3 regions of the Streptomyces sp. NPDC059166 genome follow, and region 1 is predicted to be linked to each of the others. Evidence: predicted binding sites of a transcription regulator. Region 1 holds the regulator's gene; each other region holds the start of a gene.
What was found. The regulator HrcA, encoded in region 1, represses chaperone genes, less so after heat shock. The targets are predictions, from matches to a motif close to TTNGCACTCNGNNNNNCNGAGTGCNAA.

Region 1 (5,228 bases):
GCCCCGCGCGGGCCGGCCGGAGAACGCCCGGGTCAGCGCGGTCGTCACGAACAGCGGGTTGGTCAGCGCCTGCTTGTGCAGAGGGTGCGCGCCGGACTCAGGGCAGGCCAGGAACGCCGTACCGAGCTGTGCCGCGTCGGCGCCGGACGCGAGGACGGCGGTGATCTGCGAGCCGCGCATCAGCCCTCCGGCCGCGATCAGCGGGAGGTCCACGGACGCGCGGACCTCGGCGAGCAGGGCCAGCAGCCCGGTGCCGGCGAGTCCTGCCTGCGGGTCGTCGCGGTGCGTGGACTGGTGGCCGCCCGCCTCGGTGCCCTGCACGCAGAGCGCGCCGGCCCCGGCCCAGCGGGCGTTCCGCGCCTCCTGGGGCGAGGTGACCGTGACGACGGTGAGGGTCCCGGCGGCCGCGAACGCCTGGAGGACCTCACGTGAGGGGCAGCCGAAGGTGAAGGACACCACGGGTACGGGGTCCTCGAGCAGGATCGCGACCTTGGCCTCGTAGCCGTCGTCGCCCCGGTCGTCCGGGACTCCGAGCGGGGTCTCGTACCAGCGGGCCTCCCCGGCGAGCTGGTCACGGTACATCTCGACGGCGCCGGGGTCGGCCACCAAAGGCTGCGGCATGAACAGGTTGACGCCGAAGGGGCCGCCGGTCGCCCTCCTGAGCCGCTCGATCTGCTTGTACATCCCGTCCGCCGTCTTGTAGCCGGCGGCGAGGAAGCCGATGCCTCCTGCCGCGGTCACGGCGGCGGCCAGCTCCGGCCCGGAGACCCCGCCGGCCATGGGGGCCTGGACGATCGGGTACCGGCTGAGACCGATGGGCGCCAAGGACATGACCGCATCGTGCCACGTCCGGTGGGTGGTGCCGAATCCGCCGTTCCACCCGGTGGACGGACCGGCCCGCGCCCGCGCACCACCTGCCGGGGACGGGGCGGTGGAAGCACGGCGCCGCCCGCCGGTCAGGACCGGCGGGCGGCGCGAGCGGCTTCAGCGGCCGTTGAAGGCGTCCTTCAGACGGGAGAACAGGCCCTGCTGGCCCGGCTGGAACTGCCCGGTCGGCCGCTCCTCGCCACGCAGCTGGGACAGCTCCCGCAGGAGGCGCTCCTGCTCGGGGTCCAGCTTCGTCGGGGTGGTGACCTCGACGTGCACGATGAGGTCACCGCGACCGTTGCCGCGCAGGTGCGTGATGCCGCGCCCGTGCAGCGGGACCGACTGCCCGGACTGGGTGCCCGGCCTGATGTCGATCTCCTCCAGGCCGTCGAGCGTCTCCAGCGGCACCTGCGTACCCAGCGCCGCGGCGGTCATCGGGATGGTGACCGTGCAGTGCAGATCGTCACCCCGCCGCTGGAACACGGCGTGCGAGAGCTCGTGGATCTCGACGTAGAGGTCGCCGGCGGGCCCGCCGCCGGGGCCGACCTCGCCCTCGCCCGCGAGCTGGATCCGGGTGCCGTTGTCGACACCGGCGGGGATCTTCACGGTCAGGGTGCGCCGCGAGCGGATGCGTCCGTCGCCGGCGCACTCGGGGCACGGGGTCGGCACGACCGTGCCGAAGCCCTGGCACTGCGGGCAGGGCCGCGAGGTCATGACCTGGCCGAGGAACGACCTGGTGACCTGCGAGACCTCACCGCGGCCGCGGCACATGTCACAGGTCTGCGCGGAGGTACCGGGCGCCGCGCCCTCGCCGCTGCAGGTGTTGCAGACGACGGCGGTGTCGACCTGGATGTCCTTGGTCGTGCCGAAGGCGGCCTCCGCGAGGTCGATCTCCAGCCGGATCATCGCGTCCTGGCCGCGCCGGGTGCGCGAACGCGGTCCGCGCTGCGACGCCGTGCCGAAGAACGCGTCCATGATGTCGCTGAAGTTGCCGAAGCCGCCGGCTCCGAAGCCTCCCGCGCCACCGCCGCCCGACTGGGACAGCGGGTCACCGCCGAGGTCGTAGACCTGCTTCTTCTGCGGGTCCGAGAGCACCTCGTAAGCGGCGTTGATCTCCTTGAACCGCTCCTGGGTCTTCGGGTCCGGGTTGACATCCGGGTGCAGCTCGCGGGCGAGCCGACGGAATGCCTTCTTGATCTCGTCCTGAGATGCGTCGCGGCGCACGCCGAGTACGGCGTAGTAGTCCGTGGCCACTTACGACTCCGCCAGGATCTGTCCGACGTAACGTGCCACTGCGCGTACCGCTCCCATCGTTCCGGGGTAGTCCATGCGGGTCGGTCCGACCACGCCGAGTTTGGCGACTGCCTCGTCGCCCGAACCGTAGCCGACCGCGACGACGGACGTGGCGTTGAGGCCCTCATGGGCGTTCTCGTGCCCGATCCGTACGGTCATGCCCGAATCCGTCGCCTCACCGAGCAGCTTCAGCAGCACGACCTGTTCCTCCAGTGCCTCCAGCACCGGCCGGATCATCACCGGGAAGTCGTGTCCGAAACGGGTGAGGTTGGAGGTGCCGCCGATGATCAGCCGCTCCTCCGTCTCTTCGACCAGGGTCTCGAGGAGGACGGAGAGCACCGTCGACACGGTGCCCCGGTCCTCGGTCTCGAAGGACTCCGGCAGGTCCTGCACCAGTCGTGGGACGTCCGCGAAGCGTCGTCCGACGACCCGGCTGTTGAGCCGGGCCCTCAGATCGGCGAGTGAGGTGTCACCGAACGGTGCGGGACAGTCGATCATACGCTGTTCGACCCGGCCCGTGTCCGTGATCAGTACGAGCATCAGCCTGGCCGGAGCCAGCGAAAGCAGCTCCACGTGGCGGACGGTCGACCGGGTCAGCGAGGGGTACTGCACGACGGCGACCTGTCTGGTCAGCTGCGCGAGCAGCCGGACCGTACGGCCCACCACGTCGTCGAGGTCGACCGCGCCGTCGAGGAAGTTCTGGATGGCCCGGCGCTCCGGCGACGAGAGGGGCTTGACGCCCGCGAGCTTGTCGACGAAGAGCCGGTACCCCTTGTCCGTCGGAATGCGCCCCGCACTGGTGTGCGGCTGGGCGATGAAGCCCTCGTCCTCCAGCACCGCCATGTCGTTGCGGACCGTCGCCGGGGAGACCCCGAGGCTGTGCCGCTCGGTGAGCGCCTTGGAGCCGACGGGCTCCTCGGTGCCGACGTAGTCCTGGACGATGGCGCGCAGCACTTCGAGTCTGCGTTCGCTGAGCACCGCGCACACCTCCAGCTGTGGTTCTTCGGCTTCTGCCTGGCACTCTGTGCGTCCGAGTGCCAGCAATCCCCCGGTCAGTGTACGGGGGCGGGGTGGTTCCGGGGCAAGGCCGACCGGCCATGCCGTCACGGGACCGCGCAGGTCGTTGCCGATAGCGTCGCCGCATGGATGTCTCTTGGGAAGAGTTCGGCTGGGAGCGTTTGGGCGACAGTGCGGGCCGGCGGCGCCTTCCCGTATGGGACGCGACCGTCGCGCTGGTGGCCGGACCCGACGCGGCGCTGCTCTACGACACCGGTTCGACGCTCCGGGAGGGCGTCGAACTGCGGACGCAGGCGGAGGCGATGCTGGGCCGGAGGGTGACACATATCGCACTGAGCCATCCGCACTTCGATCATGTGCTCGGAACCGCCGCCTTCTCCGGAGCGGCCGTCCACGGTGCCGTCGGCACCGCGGATCTGCTGGCCCGGGGCGCGGAGGCGCTGCGGGCGGACGCGTTGCGGCACGGGATGAGCGCGGCGGACGCCACGGCGGCCACCGACGCGCTGGTGGCGCCCCGGCACCAGGTGAGCGGGGAGTCGACCCTGGATCTGGGCGGTGGTCTCCAGGTGCTGCTGGCCAACGTGGGCCCCGGCCACAGCGGACACGATCTCGCGGTGCTCGTTCCCGGCTCCCCGGTCGTGGTGCTCTGCGGCGACCTGGTCGAGGAGTCCGGCGAGCCGCAGGCGGGCCCTGACGCGGTGCCCTCGCACTGGCCGGCCTCGCTGGACCGGCTGCTGGAGCTGGGCGGCGAGGAGGCGTTGTACGTACCGGGACACGGGGCGGTGGTCGACGCGGCCTTCGTACGCGCCCAGCGCGATCAACTGGCCGCCCGCTTCGGCGTGTCGTGAACGGGCGTCCGCATATCGTCGTGTCATGCGCAGCTACCAGCCGGACCTGACCCCGCCGTGGAAGCGGTCCGCCCCTGTACCCGAGGTCCCCGCCGAGCCCGGCCTGGTCGTGGAGGAAGCCGGCACCGGCTTCTGCGGGGCGGTGATCCGGTGCGAGAAGACCGCGCAGGGGCCGACGGTGACGCTGGAGGACCGGTTCGGCAAGCACCGGGTGTTCCCCATGGAGCCACGGGGCTTCCTGCTGGAGGGCAAGGCCGTCACCCTCGTACGCCCGTCCGCGGGGGGTCCGGTCCGCCCCTCCCGCACCGCCTCGGGGTCGGTGGCGGTGCCCGGGGCGCGGGCCCGGGTGGCCCGGGCCGGGCGGATCTACGTGGAGGGCCGGCACGACGCGGAGCTCGTGGAGCGGGTATGGGGAGACGACCTGCGCATCGAGGGCGTGGTGGTGGAGTACCTGGAGGGGATCGACGACCTGCCCGCGATCGTCCGGGAGTTCGCACCGGGGCCGGACGCCCGGCTGGGTGTGCTGGTGGACCACCTGGTGCCGGGGTCGAAGGAGTCCCGGATCGCCGCCCAGGTCACCGACGGGAACGTCCTGGTGGTGGGCCACCCCTTCATCGACGTCTGGGAGGCCGTGAAGCCGTCCTCCGTGGGCATCCCCGGCTGGCCGTCCGTACCGCGCGGCCAGGACTGGAAGACAGGGGTCTGCCGGTCACTGGGCTGGCCGGAGAACACCGGGGCCGCCTGGCAGCACATCCTGTCCAAGGTCGGCTCCTACAAGGATCTGGAGCCTCAACTGCTCGGCCGAGTCGAAGAATTGATTGATTTCGTCACGCTTCCTGCCTGATGTCCCAGCGCCGTCGGGGCGGATCCGGTACCGATCCCCTCGAACACCTGCGCTGCCCCCGTGCCATCCGTTATCGATGGGTGATCGAAAGGCGGGCCGGAGGGGAAGGCACGGGGGCGGATGGCGCGGAACAGATGGCGGGAAAGCGCGGAGAACGAGGCGGCCTCCGCGGTCTTCCACCTCATGCAGCAGCTGATCGACCAGTACCGGGACAACCGGCCGGTCATGCCCTTGGTGGTGGCGCAGGCGGAGGACGCCTCGGCGCCCCCTGAGATCGATCTCCGGGTCGAGCAGATCGTGCGCCAGGTCCATCGCGCGAACCTGGGCCGCAGGGTCCCGGTGAAGCTGGTCGAGGGACA
Region 2 (5,228 bases), on a different contig from region 1:
ACCGGCCAGCGCCGGCCAGTGGAGGTTGAGCAGCGGGCGTGCGACCAGTTCGGTGACCCGGCCGCCCTGGCCGGAGGTCTCGCCGAGAGGCCGGTCGTACATGGCCTTGACGAAGTGCACCGACGGGTCGGTCAGCAGCGGGCCCACGGTCCCGGAGACGAAGTCCGCCGAGAACTCCTTGAGGTCGGCGTCGACGAAGCAGACGATCTCCCCGCTGGTGACCAGCAGTGACCGCCACAGCACCTCGCCCTTGCCGGGCACCGCGGGCATCCGGGGGAGGATCGCGTCCCGGTGCACCACCCGGGCGCCGGCACGGCGGGCGACCTCCGCGGTGGCGTCGGTGGACCCGGAGTCGATCACCACGAGTTCGTCGACGAGCGGGACCTTCTCGACCAGCTCGCGCCGGATCTCCGCGACGATCTCGCCGACCGTCGCCTCCTCGTTCAGCGCGGGCAGCACGACACTCACACGTGAGCGGTGCGGATCCCGCGCCCGCGCCGCCGTGAGATGGTCCAGCGGGCGGTCGGAGGCCGACCACGAACGCCTGGCCAGCCAGCGCTCCACCTCTTCCAGCACGGGCGATACTCCCTGTATGTGATCCATCTCGCGGTTCGGACGACTATCTCGACCGCTGTGTGCGTCGGTTACAGTCTTGAACAACGCGGACGACTCCCGCATCTCGGGGTCGGTCCACGGACAAACGCCCGGATCCATGATCCGGTGCCACAGCGCTCATCCAGAGGGACTGAGGGAACGGCCCGTTGAAGTCCCGGCAACCCTCCTGCCGACCGCGAGGTCACGGTGGGGAAGGTGCCAATTCCGTCTTGCGGCGAAATACGTCGTGAGGAAGATGAGGAGAAAGGGCCTCCGCCATCATGGCCGTGCAGACAGTTGCAGCAAACACCGATTCTTCCGCCGTGGACCTCGGTCCCGCCGTGGCGCTTTCCTGCCGCGAATGCGGTGAGCGATTCGCTCTGGGCCCCATTTTCGCCTGTGCGTCCTGTTTCGGGCCGCTCGAAGTCGCCTACGACCTGCCGAGCGGCTCTCCCGAGGAGCTGAAGAAGCGCATCGCCGAGGGTCCGGACAACATCTGGCGTTACGCGCCGCTGCTGCCCGTCCCCGCCGACGTCGCGGACAAGCCCAACATCAACCCCGGCTTCACCAAGCTGGTCAAGGCCGACAACCTCGCCCGCGAGCTGGGCGTGACCGGCGGCCTGTACGTCAAGGACGACTCCGGCAACCCGACGCACTCCTTCAAGGACCGTGTCGTCGCCATCGCCGTCGAGGCCGCCCGCGCGTTCGGCTTCACCACGCTCTCCTGCTCCTCCACCGGCAACCTCGCCGGCGCCGTCGGCGCCGCCGCCGCCCGCGCCGGCTTCCGTTCCTGCGTGTTCATCCCGCACGACCTGGAGCAGGGCAAGGTCGTCATGGCCGCGGTGTACGGCGGCGAGCTGGTCGGCATCGACGGCAACTACGACGACGTCAACCGCTTCTGCTCGGAGCTCATCGGCGACCCGCTCGGTGAGGGCTGGGGCTTCGTCAACGTCAACCTGCGCCCGTACTACGGCGAGGGCTCCAAGACGCTGGCCTACGAGATCTGCGAGCAGCTCGGCTGGCGGCTGCCCGACCAGATCGTCATCCCGATCGCGTCCGGCTCGCAGCTCACGAAGATCGACAAGGGCCTCCAGGAGCTGATCAAGCTCGGCCTCGTCGAGGACAAGCCGTACAAGATCTTCGGCGCCCAGGCCGAGGGCTGCTCCCCGGTCTCCACCGCCTTCAAGGCCGGCCACGACGTGGTGCGCCCGCAGAAGCCGAACACCATCGCCAAGTCCCTGGCGATCGGCAACCCGGCCGACGGCCCGTACGTCCTGGACATCGCCCGGCGCACCGGCGGCGCCGTCGAGGACGTCAACGACGAGCAGGTCGTCGACGCGATCAAGCTGCTGGCCCGCACCGAGGGCATCTTCGCGGAGACCGCGGGCGGGGTGACGGTCGGGGTGACGAAGAAGCTCATCGAGGACGGTCTGCTCGACCCGGCCCTGACGACCGTCGTCCTGAACACCGGCGACGGGCTGAAGACGCTCGACGCGGTCGCCCCGACGACCGGCCTGTCGGCGACGATCCGGCCCAGCCTGGACGCGTTCCGCGACGCGGGCCTCGCAGCCGCCAACTGACCACCCGAGACCGAAGGAAGGCACCCTCATGAGCGTCAAGGTCCGTATCCCCACCATCCTCCGCACGTACACGGGCGGCCAGGCCGAGGTCCCGGCGGAGGGTTCCACCCTCTCCGAGGTCATCGCGTCCCTGGAGGCGAACCACCCGGGCATCGGCGCCCGTGTCCTGGACGACCAGGGCAAGCTGCGCCGCTTCGTCAACGTGTACGTCAACGACGACGACGTGCGCTTCGAGGGCGGCCTGGACGCGGCCACGCCGGACGGTGCCGGCGTCTCGATCATCCCGGCCGTCGCCGGCGGCTGAGGCCCTTGCGGCAGGGCCGGCGCGACCGCCGGCCAACCGCGCAGAGTGACCACCACGACCCCCTCCGCGAGAGAAGCGGAGGGGGTCATTCTGCATGGTTGAGCGCGGTACAGTTGGGGAAGTCCCCGCCGCTGCCCGTGCCGCCCGCATATGAGAATGCGCCCGGCCCCGACAAGAAGCAGCCAAAGTACGTGAACTCCTTGAGGCATAAGTGGCCTTTGTCAGGCCCGACTTGCCCTGGAATCCAGTGAATCCACCCTTTCCGGGCGGTCGCGCGTGCTCAGAATTCTCGTCCGATTGACCTGTTGCAGAGGGCAGTTGGGCAGATACATTCGGCCGCGGTCGACGCGTTCCGGCGCACACCGCCCTCTCCTGTCGGAGGGTGAGTTCTGACCCGGGCCCGCGAAGTGCGGCGCTCGTGCAAGGGCCAGTAATAGGGGAGTTGGGCATGGCTCAGGGCACCGTCAAGTGGTTCAACGCGGAGAAGGGGTACGGCTTCATCGCGGTCGACGGTGGTGCGGATGTTTTCGTCCACTACAGCGCGATCCAGATGGACGGGTACCGCACCCTCGAAGAGGGTCAGCGAGTTGAATTCGAGATCTCGCAGGGCCAGAAGGGGCCGCAGGCGGACATGGTCAAGCTCGCCGTCGGCTGAGCTCGGCACGGTCGTCCGACGACACCACTCACACACGCGGGGCCCGTACCTCCCACCGGGGTACGGGCCCCGCGTGCGTCTCCGTCCGGCGCGGAGGCGTCCCGCGCAGGGGTGCCGTATCCCGGAGGCGCTTGCCCTCCCGTCACCCGCCGCCACCCCGCCGGCGAGCCTTCTCCGAAGGCGCTTGCCCTCCCGTCACCCGCCGCCACCCCGCCGGCGAGCCTTCTCCGAAGGCGCTTGCCCTCCCGTCACCCGCCGCCACCCCACCAGCGAGCCTTCTCCGAAGGCGCTTGCACTCTAGGGGGTCGAGTGCTAATCATTGGCGTTAGCACTCTCCAGGTGAGAGTGACAGAACTTGGACCGGGCCGGTGAGGCCCGCAGGCCCGGTGGGGCAAGGAACCACTGGGCAGGCAGGCCGTCCGTCGCGGGCGCCTCTCGGTCCGGAGAAATCCACCCCTGTCCGGGAGGACCACTTCACATGGCCAAGATCATCGCGTTCGACGAGGAGGCACGGCGCGGTCTCGAGCGCGGGATGAACCAGCTCGCCGACGCCGTCAAGGTCACCCTCGGCCCCAAGGGCCGTAACGTCGTCCTCGAGAAGAAGTGGGGCGCGCCCACGATCACCAACGATGGTGTTTCCATCGCCAAGGAGATCGAGCTCGAGGACCCGTACGAGAAGATCGGTGCGGAGCTGGTCAAGGAGGTCGCCAAGAAGACGGACGACGTCGCCGGCGACGGTACGACCACCGCCACCGTTCTCGCCCAGGCGCTCGTCCGCGAGGGCCTGCGCAACGTCGCCGCGGGTGCCAATCCGATGGCTCTGAAGCGTGGCATCGAGAAGGCCGTCGAGGCCGTCTCCGCCGCCCTGCTGGAGCAGGCGAAGGACGTGGAGACCAAGGAGCAGATCGCTTCGACCGCCTCCATCTCCGCCGCCGACACCGAGATCGGCGCCAAGATCGCCGAGGCGATGGACAAGGTCGGCAAGGAAGGCGTCATCACCGTCGAGGAGTCCCAGACCTTCGGTCTGGAGCTGGAGCTCACCGAGGGTATGCGCTTCGACAAGGGCTACATCTCGGCGTACTTCGCCACCGACATGGAGCGTATGGAGACGTCGTTCGACGACCCGTACATCCTGATCGTCAACTCCAAGATCAGCAACGTGAAGGACCTCCTTCCGCTGCTCGAGAAGGTCATGCAGTCGGGCAAGCCCCTGCTGATCATCGCGGAGGACGTCGAGGGCGAGGCCCTGTCGACCCTGGTCGTGAACAAGATCCGTGGCACCTTCAAGTCCGTCGCCGTCAAGGCCCCGGGCTTCGGTGACCGCCGCAAGGCCATGCTCGGCGACATCGCCATCCTCACCGGTGGCACCGTCATCTCCGAGGAGGTCGGTCTCAAGCTGGAGAACGCCGGCCTGGACCTGCTCGGCAGCGCCCGCAAGGTCGTCATCACCAAGGACGAGACCACGATCGTCGACGGTGCCGGTGACAGCGACCAGGTCCAGGGTCGCGTCAACCAGATCCGTGCCGAGATCGAGAACTCCGACTCGGACTACGACCGCGAGAAGCTCCAGGAGCGCCTCGCGAAGCTGGCCGGCGGCGTGGCCGTCATCAAGGCCGGCGCCGCCACCGAGGTGGAGCTCAAGGAGCGCAAGCACCGCATCGAGGACGCGGTGCGCAACGCCAAGGCCGCCGTCGAGGAGGGCATCGTCGCCGGTGGTGGCGTGGCTCTGCTCCAGGCCTCGGCCGTCTTCGAGAAGCTCGACCTGACGGGCGACGAGGCGACCGGCGCCAACGCCGTCAAGCTCGCGCTGGAGGCCCCGCTCAAGCAGATCGCCGTCAACGGTGGTCTCGAGGGTGGCGTCGTCGTCGAGAAGGTGCGCAACCTCCCGATCGGTCACGGCCTCAACGCCGCGACCGGCGACTACGTCGACATGATCGCCGAGGGCATCCTCGACCCGGCGAAGGTCACGCGTTCCGCCCTGCAGAACGCCGCGTCCATCGCCGCGCTCTTCCTCACCACCGAGGCCGTCATCGCCGACAAGCCGGAGAAGGCCGCCGCGGCCGCTCCGGGCGGCATGCCGGGCGGTGACATGGAC
Region 3 (5,228 bases), on a different contig from region 1:
GGCCTCCTTCACGTCGCCGCCGTCCGAGATCCATTCCGCCTCGGCCCGGGGCTCGATCGCCTCGTGCGGCACGCCGGGGGCGATCTTCAGCGCGGCGCGAGGCGCGTCGAGCGCGGCACGCGTCGCCCAGGACAGCGGCGGGGAATAGGCCTCGGGGTCGAAGATCCTGCCCCGTCCGCCGCGTCGCGCGGGATCGACGAAGACCGCCTCGTACGCGGACGTGTCGGTCTCCGTGACGTCCGCGCACCGCACCTCGATCAGGTCCTGGAGGCCGAGCGCCTCCGCGTTCGCGGCGGCGACCGCCGCGGTGAGCGGGTCACGGTCCACGGCCAGTACCGAGATGCCCGCCCTGGCCAGCGCGATCGCGTCACCGCCGATGCCGCAGCAGAGGTCGGCCACGCTCCGCACGCCGAGCTGGGCGAACCGTCCCGCGCGGTATCCGGCGACCGAGGTGCGGGTGGCCTGTTCCACGCCGTCGGGGGTGAAGAACATGCGGTACGCGTCCTGCGTACCGAACTTCGCGACCGCCCGCTGACGCAGGCGCGCCTGCCCGAGGGCCGCCGACACGAGCGCCGCGGGGTGCGACCGGCGCAACCGGGTCGCGGTCGCCAGTTCGCGGGCGGGGTCGTGGTCGCGCAGCTCCTCGAGGAGCGCCGCCCCCTCGGGGGTGCGGAGTGCGCCGAAGGCCGCGAGCGGGTCCGCGGGGTCGGTGTGGCCGGGAGGGGGGAGGGCGTTCACCGGTCCATTGTGAGCCAGCCGGGGGACCCGGGGGATCCGCCGAGGTGTCTTACGGGGGTACCGGGCGCCCCGGTGGCAGGATGCGGCGCCATGCAGCTAGTACGACAAAACGACAAATCAGCCATGAAGCGGGGTAAACCGATCCGCGCGGTGCTGGCCGCACTGCTCGTCGCCGCCGTCGCCTCGGGGTGCGCGGACGGTGCCGGCGGCACGGCCGGCCGGGACGACGCCCGGGAGAAGGCGGAGGCCGGCCAGCAGGGCCCCGCGGCCGCTCCCGCCGGCCCGGTCGCGGCGGCGGAGGCGCGCGTCGAACGGCTCAGGAAGCAGCACGCCGCGCGGGTCGCCGCCGTGCGGAAGTGGGGCCTGGCGAAGACCCCGCTGGCCCCTCCGGAGCCGCCCGCCGAGAAGCCCCGCATCACCACCCGCAAGGGGTTCGAGGTGGAGGGGGGTGAGAACCTGCCGCCGGTGTTCACCACCGTTCCGACCAAGGAGCGCGTCGTCTTCCTGACGATGGACGACGGGGCGGAGAAGGACCCCGAGCTGCTGAGGATGATGACGGAACTGAACATCCCGTACAGCGCCTTCCTCAGCGACTACCTCACCAGCGACGACTACGGGTACTTCAAGGACATGCAGGCCCGGGGCGTCACGCTCAACAACCACACGCTCAACCACCGCTACCTCCCGGGGCTCTCGGCGTCCGAGCAGCGGAGGGAGATCTGCGGCGAGCAGGACAAGATCGAGAAGTACTTCGGGAAGCGCCCCACCCTCTTCAGGCCGCCGTACGGCAACTACAACGGCGACACCCTGCGCGTCGCCAAGTCCTGCGGCGTCGAGGCCGTGCCGCTGTGGGCCGCGGAGGCGTTCCCCGACCACATGGAGTGGCGCGAGGCGGACCAGGACCTTCACCCCGGCGACATCATCCTCACCCACTTCCGGGGCGAGGAGGACTGGGACGGTTCCATGGCCGACATGATCCGGCAGGTCATGAAGACGGTCACGGACAAGGGGTACGCGGTCGCCAGGCTGGAGGACTACGTCTGAGGCGCCGTGCGGGGCACGCCCGGTACGGGGCACGTGTCCGGCGACTGTGGGGCGGACCGCGCGGCGGTCCGCCCCACAGCCGTGGGGGCCTCGGGGTGCCCGCGGGGCCCCCGGCGCCACGCGAGGGTGGTGAATTGGCACTCCGCTTGACCGAGTGCTAATCGCGGTCATAGTCTCAGGTCTGGCACTCCCCGAGGGAGAGTGCCAGCACAGCCGCGCGACAGGGCAGGTCCGGCACCCGCGACGACGGATCCACCTGGTCGCCATCCACAGACTGTTAAACCCCGTGAGATCTCCGAAGGGGGAGACCGGATCGTGTCGACCACCAGCTCCAAGGTTGCGATCAAGCCGCTCGAGGACCGCATTGTGGTCCAGCCGCTCGACGCCGAGCAGACCACGGCTTCCGGCCTGGTCATTCCGGACACCGCCAAGGAGAAGCCCCAGGAGGGCGTCGTCCTGGCCGTGGGCCCGGGCCGCTTCGAGAACGGCGAGCGCCTTCCGCTCGACGTCAAGACCGGCGATGTCGTCCTGTACAGCAAGTACGGCGGCACCGAGGTGAAGTACAACGGCGAGGAGTACCTCGTCCTCTCGGCCCGCGACGTGCTCGCGATCGTCGAGAAGTAATTCACCCACGTTTGCTTCTGTTCTGCGCCCCTGGCCCCCTGCGAAACGACTAGCCGGGCGGCGAGGGGCGCAGTTCGTTTGAGAGGACAGCTCAGCCCATGGCGAAGATTCTGAAGTTCGACGAGGACGCCCGTCGCGCCCTTGAGCGCGGCGTCAACAAGCTTGCCGACACGGTGAAGGTGACGATCGGTCCGAAGGGCCGCAACGTCGTCATCGACAAGAAGTTCGGCGCCCCCACCATCACCAACGACGGTGTCACCATCGCGCGCGAGGTCGAGCTCGACGACCCGTACGAGAACCTCGGTGCCCAGCTGGTGAAGGAGGTCGCCACCAAGACCAACGACGTCGCCGGTGACGGCACCACCACCGCCACCGTGCTCGCCCAGGCCCTCGTCCGCGAAGGCCTGCGCAACGTCGCCGCGGGTGCGTCCCCGGCCGCCCTGAAGAAGGGCATCGACGCCGCCGTGAAGGCCGTCTCCGAGGACCTCCTCGCGAGCGCCCGCCCGATCGAGGACAAGGCCGACATCGCCGCCGTGGCCGCGCTCTCCGCGCAGGACCCGCAGGTCGGCGAGCTCATCGCGGACGCGATGGACAAGGTCGGCAAGGACGGTGTCATCACCGTCGAGGAGTCCAACACCTTCGGTCTGGACCTCGAGTTCACCGAGGGCATGGCCTTCGACAAGGGCTACCTGTCCCCGTACATGGTGACCGACCAGGAGCGTATGGAGGCCGTCCTCGACGACCCGTACATCCTGATCCACCAGGGCAAGATCGGCTCGATCCAGGAGCTGCTCCCGCTGCTGGAGAAGGTCATCCAGGCGGGTGGCTCGAAGCCGCTGCTGATCATCGCCGAGGACGTCGAGGGCGAGGCGCTCTCCACCCTCGTCGTCAACAAGATCCGTGGCACCTTCAACGCCGTCGCGGTGAAGGCCCCCGGCTTCGGTGACCGCCGCAAGGCCATGCTCGGCGACATCGCCACCCTCACCGGTGCGACCGTCATCGCCGAGGAGGTCGGCCTCAAGCTCGACCAGGCCGGTCTGGACGTGCTGGGCACCGCCCGCCGCGTGACCGTCTCCAAGGACGACACCACCATCGTCGACGGCGGCGGCGACTCCGCCGACGTCAAGGGCCGGGTCAACCAGATCAAGGCCGAGATCGAGGCCACGGACTCCGACTGGGACCGCGAGAAGCTCCAGGAGCGCCTCGCGAAGCTGGCCGGCGGCGTCTGCGTGATCCGCGTCGGTGCGGCCACCGAGGTGGAGCTCAAGGAGAAGAAGCACCGCCTGGAGGACGCCATCTCCGCGACCCGCGCCGCGGTCGAGGAGGGCATCGTCTCCGGTGGTGGCTCCGCCATCGTCCACGCCGTCAAGGTCCTCGAGGGCAACCTCGGCAAGACCGGCGACGAGGCCACCGGTGTCGCGGTCGTGCGCCGCGCCGCCGTCGAGCCGCTCCGCTGGATCGCGGAGAACGCGGGCCTCGAGGGCTACGTCATCACCTCGAAGGTCTCCGACCTCGACAAGGGCCAGGGCTTCAACGCCGCGACCGGCGAGTACGGCGACCTGGTCAAGGCCGGCGTCATCGACCCGGTCAAGGTCACCCGCTCCGCCCTGGAGAACGCCGCGTCCATCGCGTCGCTGCTGCTCACGACCGAGACCCTGGTCGTCGAGAAGCCGGCCGAGGAGGAGGCCGACGCCGGTCACGGCGGCCACGGCCACTCCCACTAGTACGGCTCCGTACGCCACCGAGGCCCGGTGCCCCCGTCGCGGGGGCACCGGGCCTCGGTGCGTCGGCGGCCCCGGGGCCGGTCCGGCTACTTCGGGCCGTAGCTGCGGCCCGCGCGGTTGGTGACGCCCCCCAGCACGCTGCGGGGCGTCAGCTTCACCAGACTCATCAGCGCCTTGTACCGGGGGTCCGGGATGGACACCGACCGGCCCCGGGCCAGGTCGGCCAGGGCCGCCGCCACCAGCTTGTCGGCGTCCAGCCACATCCAGCCGGGGATGTCGCCCGTCCCCATCCCCGCGCGCGCGTGGAACTCCGTGCGCACGAAGCCCGGGCACAGCGCCATCAGCCGCACCCCCGTACCCGCCAGGTCCCTGGCCGCGCCCTGGGTGAACTGGACGACCCACGCCTTCGACGCGCCGTACGTCCCGCGCGGCAGGAAGGCCGCGACGGAGGCCACGTTGACGACACCGCCGCGACCGCGCTCCCGCATCGAGCCGGCCGCGGCCGAGGTGAGACGGAGCACCGCCTCGCAGTGCACCTTCAGCATCGTCAGCTCGTCGGCGATCGAGACGTCCAGATAGCGGCCCTTGTTGCCGAAACCGGCGTTGTTCACCAGCAGGTCGACCGGGCTCACCCGGTCCGTCAGCCGCGCTTCGACCGCCTCGATCCCGGAGTCCGTGGAGAGGTCCGCGGTCAGCACCTCGGCCTCGATGCCGTGCCCGTCGTGCAGCTCCGTGGCCTGGGCGCGCAGCCGCTCCGTGTCGCGGGCCACCAGCACCAGGTTGTGCCCGTCAGCCGCGAGCCGCCGCGCGAAGGCGGCCCCGATCCCCGCCGTGGCGCCCGTAATCAGTGCAGTCGTCATAGGCGGCACGTTAGCGTCCGGCCGGAGGCGCGGCGGACCCGCCCGTGCGCTCCTGGACGGCAGGTGGGACGTGTGCGGGACCCGGCGGTCAGGTGACGGGGCTCTGCCTCGCGACGTACTCCCTCGCGGCTCGCAGCGCCTCGGGGTGCAGGGCGTCCCCGGCGTCGAGCAGCCGCGGGAGCAGCTCGCGTTCCGTGGTCGTCGCCCTGAACTCCATCGCGGCGGTGACCTCGTGACG

Region 2: a site for HrcA is predicted at 3,423-3,449, ahead of groL (chaperonin GroEL). Genes of this name have one in related genera too.
Region 3: a site for HrcA is predicted at 1,917-1,943, ahead of groES (co-chaperone GroES). Genes of this name have one in related genera too.

What each region holds. Positions count from the first base shown of each region.
Region 1 covers NZ_JBHZCI010000002.1:201,511-206,738, forward strand. The annotation lists gene ACFXOA_RS02345 (nitronate monooxygenase) at 1-831, opposite strand, end outside; gene dnaJ (molecular chaperone DnaJ) at 985-2,121, opposite strand; gene hrcA (heat-inducible transcriptional repressor HrcA) at 2,122-3,138, opposite strand; gene ACFXOA_RS02360 (MBL fold metallo-hydrolase) at 3,303-4,025, shown strand; gene ACFXOA_RS02365 (DUF3097 domain-containing protein) at 4,051-4,869, shown strand; gene ACFXOA_RS02370 (ABC transporter substrate-binding protein) at 4,990-5,228, shown strand, end outside.
Region 2 covers NZ_JBHZCI010000008.1:164,938-170,165, forward strand. The annotation lists gene ACFXOA_RS08840 (glucosyl-3-phosphoglycerate synthase) at 1-576, opposite strand, end outside; SAM riboswitch class I at 730-857, shown strand; gene thrC (threonine synthase) at 876-2,174, shown strand; gene ACFXOA_RS08850 (MoaD/ThiS family protein) at 2,203-2,478, shown strand; gene ACFXOA_RS08855 (cold-shock protein) at 2,927-3,133, shown strand; gene groL (chaperonin GroEL) at 3,612-5,228, shown strand, end outside.
Region 3 covers NZ_JBHZCI010000005.1:201,540-206,767, reverse strand. The annotation lists gene ACFXOA_RS06050 (SAM-dependent methyltransferase) at 1-738, opposite strand, end outside; gene ACFXOA_RS06045 (polysaccharide deacetylase family protein) at 862-1,782, shown strand; gene groES (co-chaperone GroES) at 2,098-2,406, shown strand; gene groL (chaperonin GroEL) at 2,505-4,130, shown strand; gene ACFXOA_RS06030 (SDR family NAD(P)-dependent oxidoreductase) at 4,217-4,990, opposite strand; gene ACFXOA_RS06025 (MOSC domain-containing protein) at 5,079-5,228, opposite strand, start outside.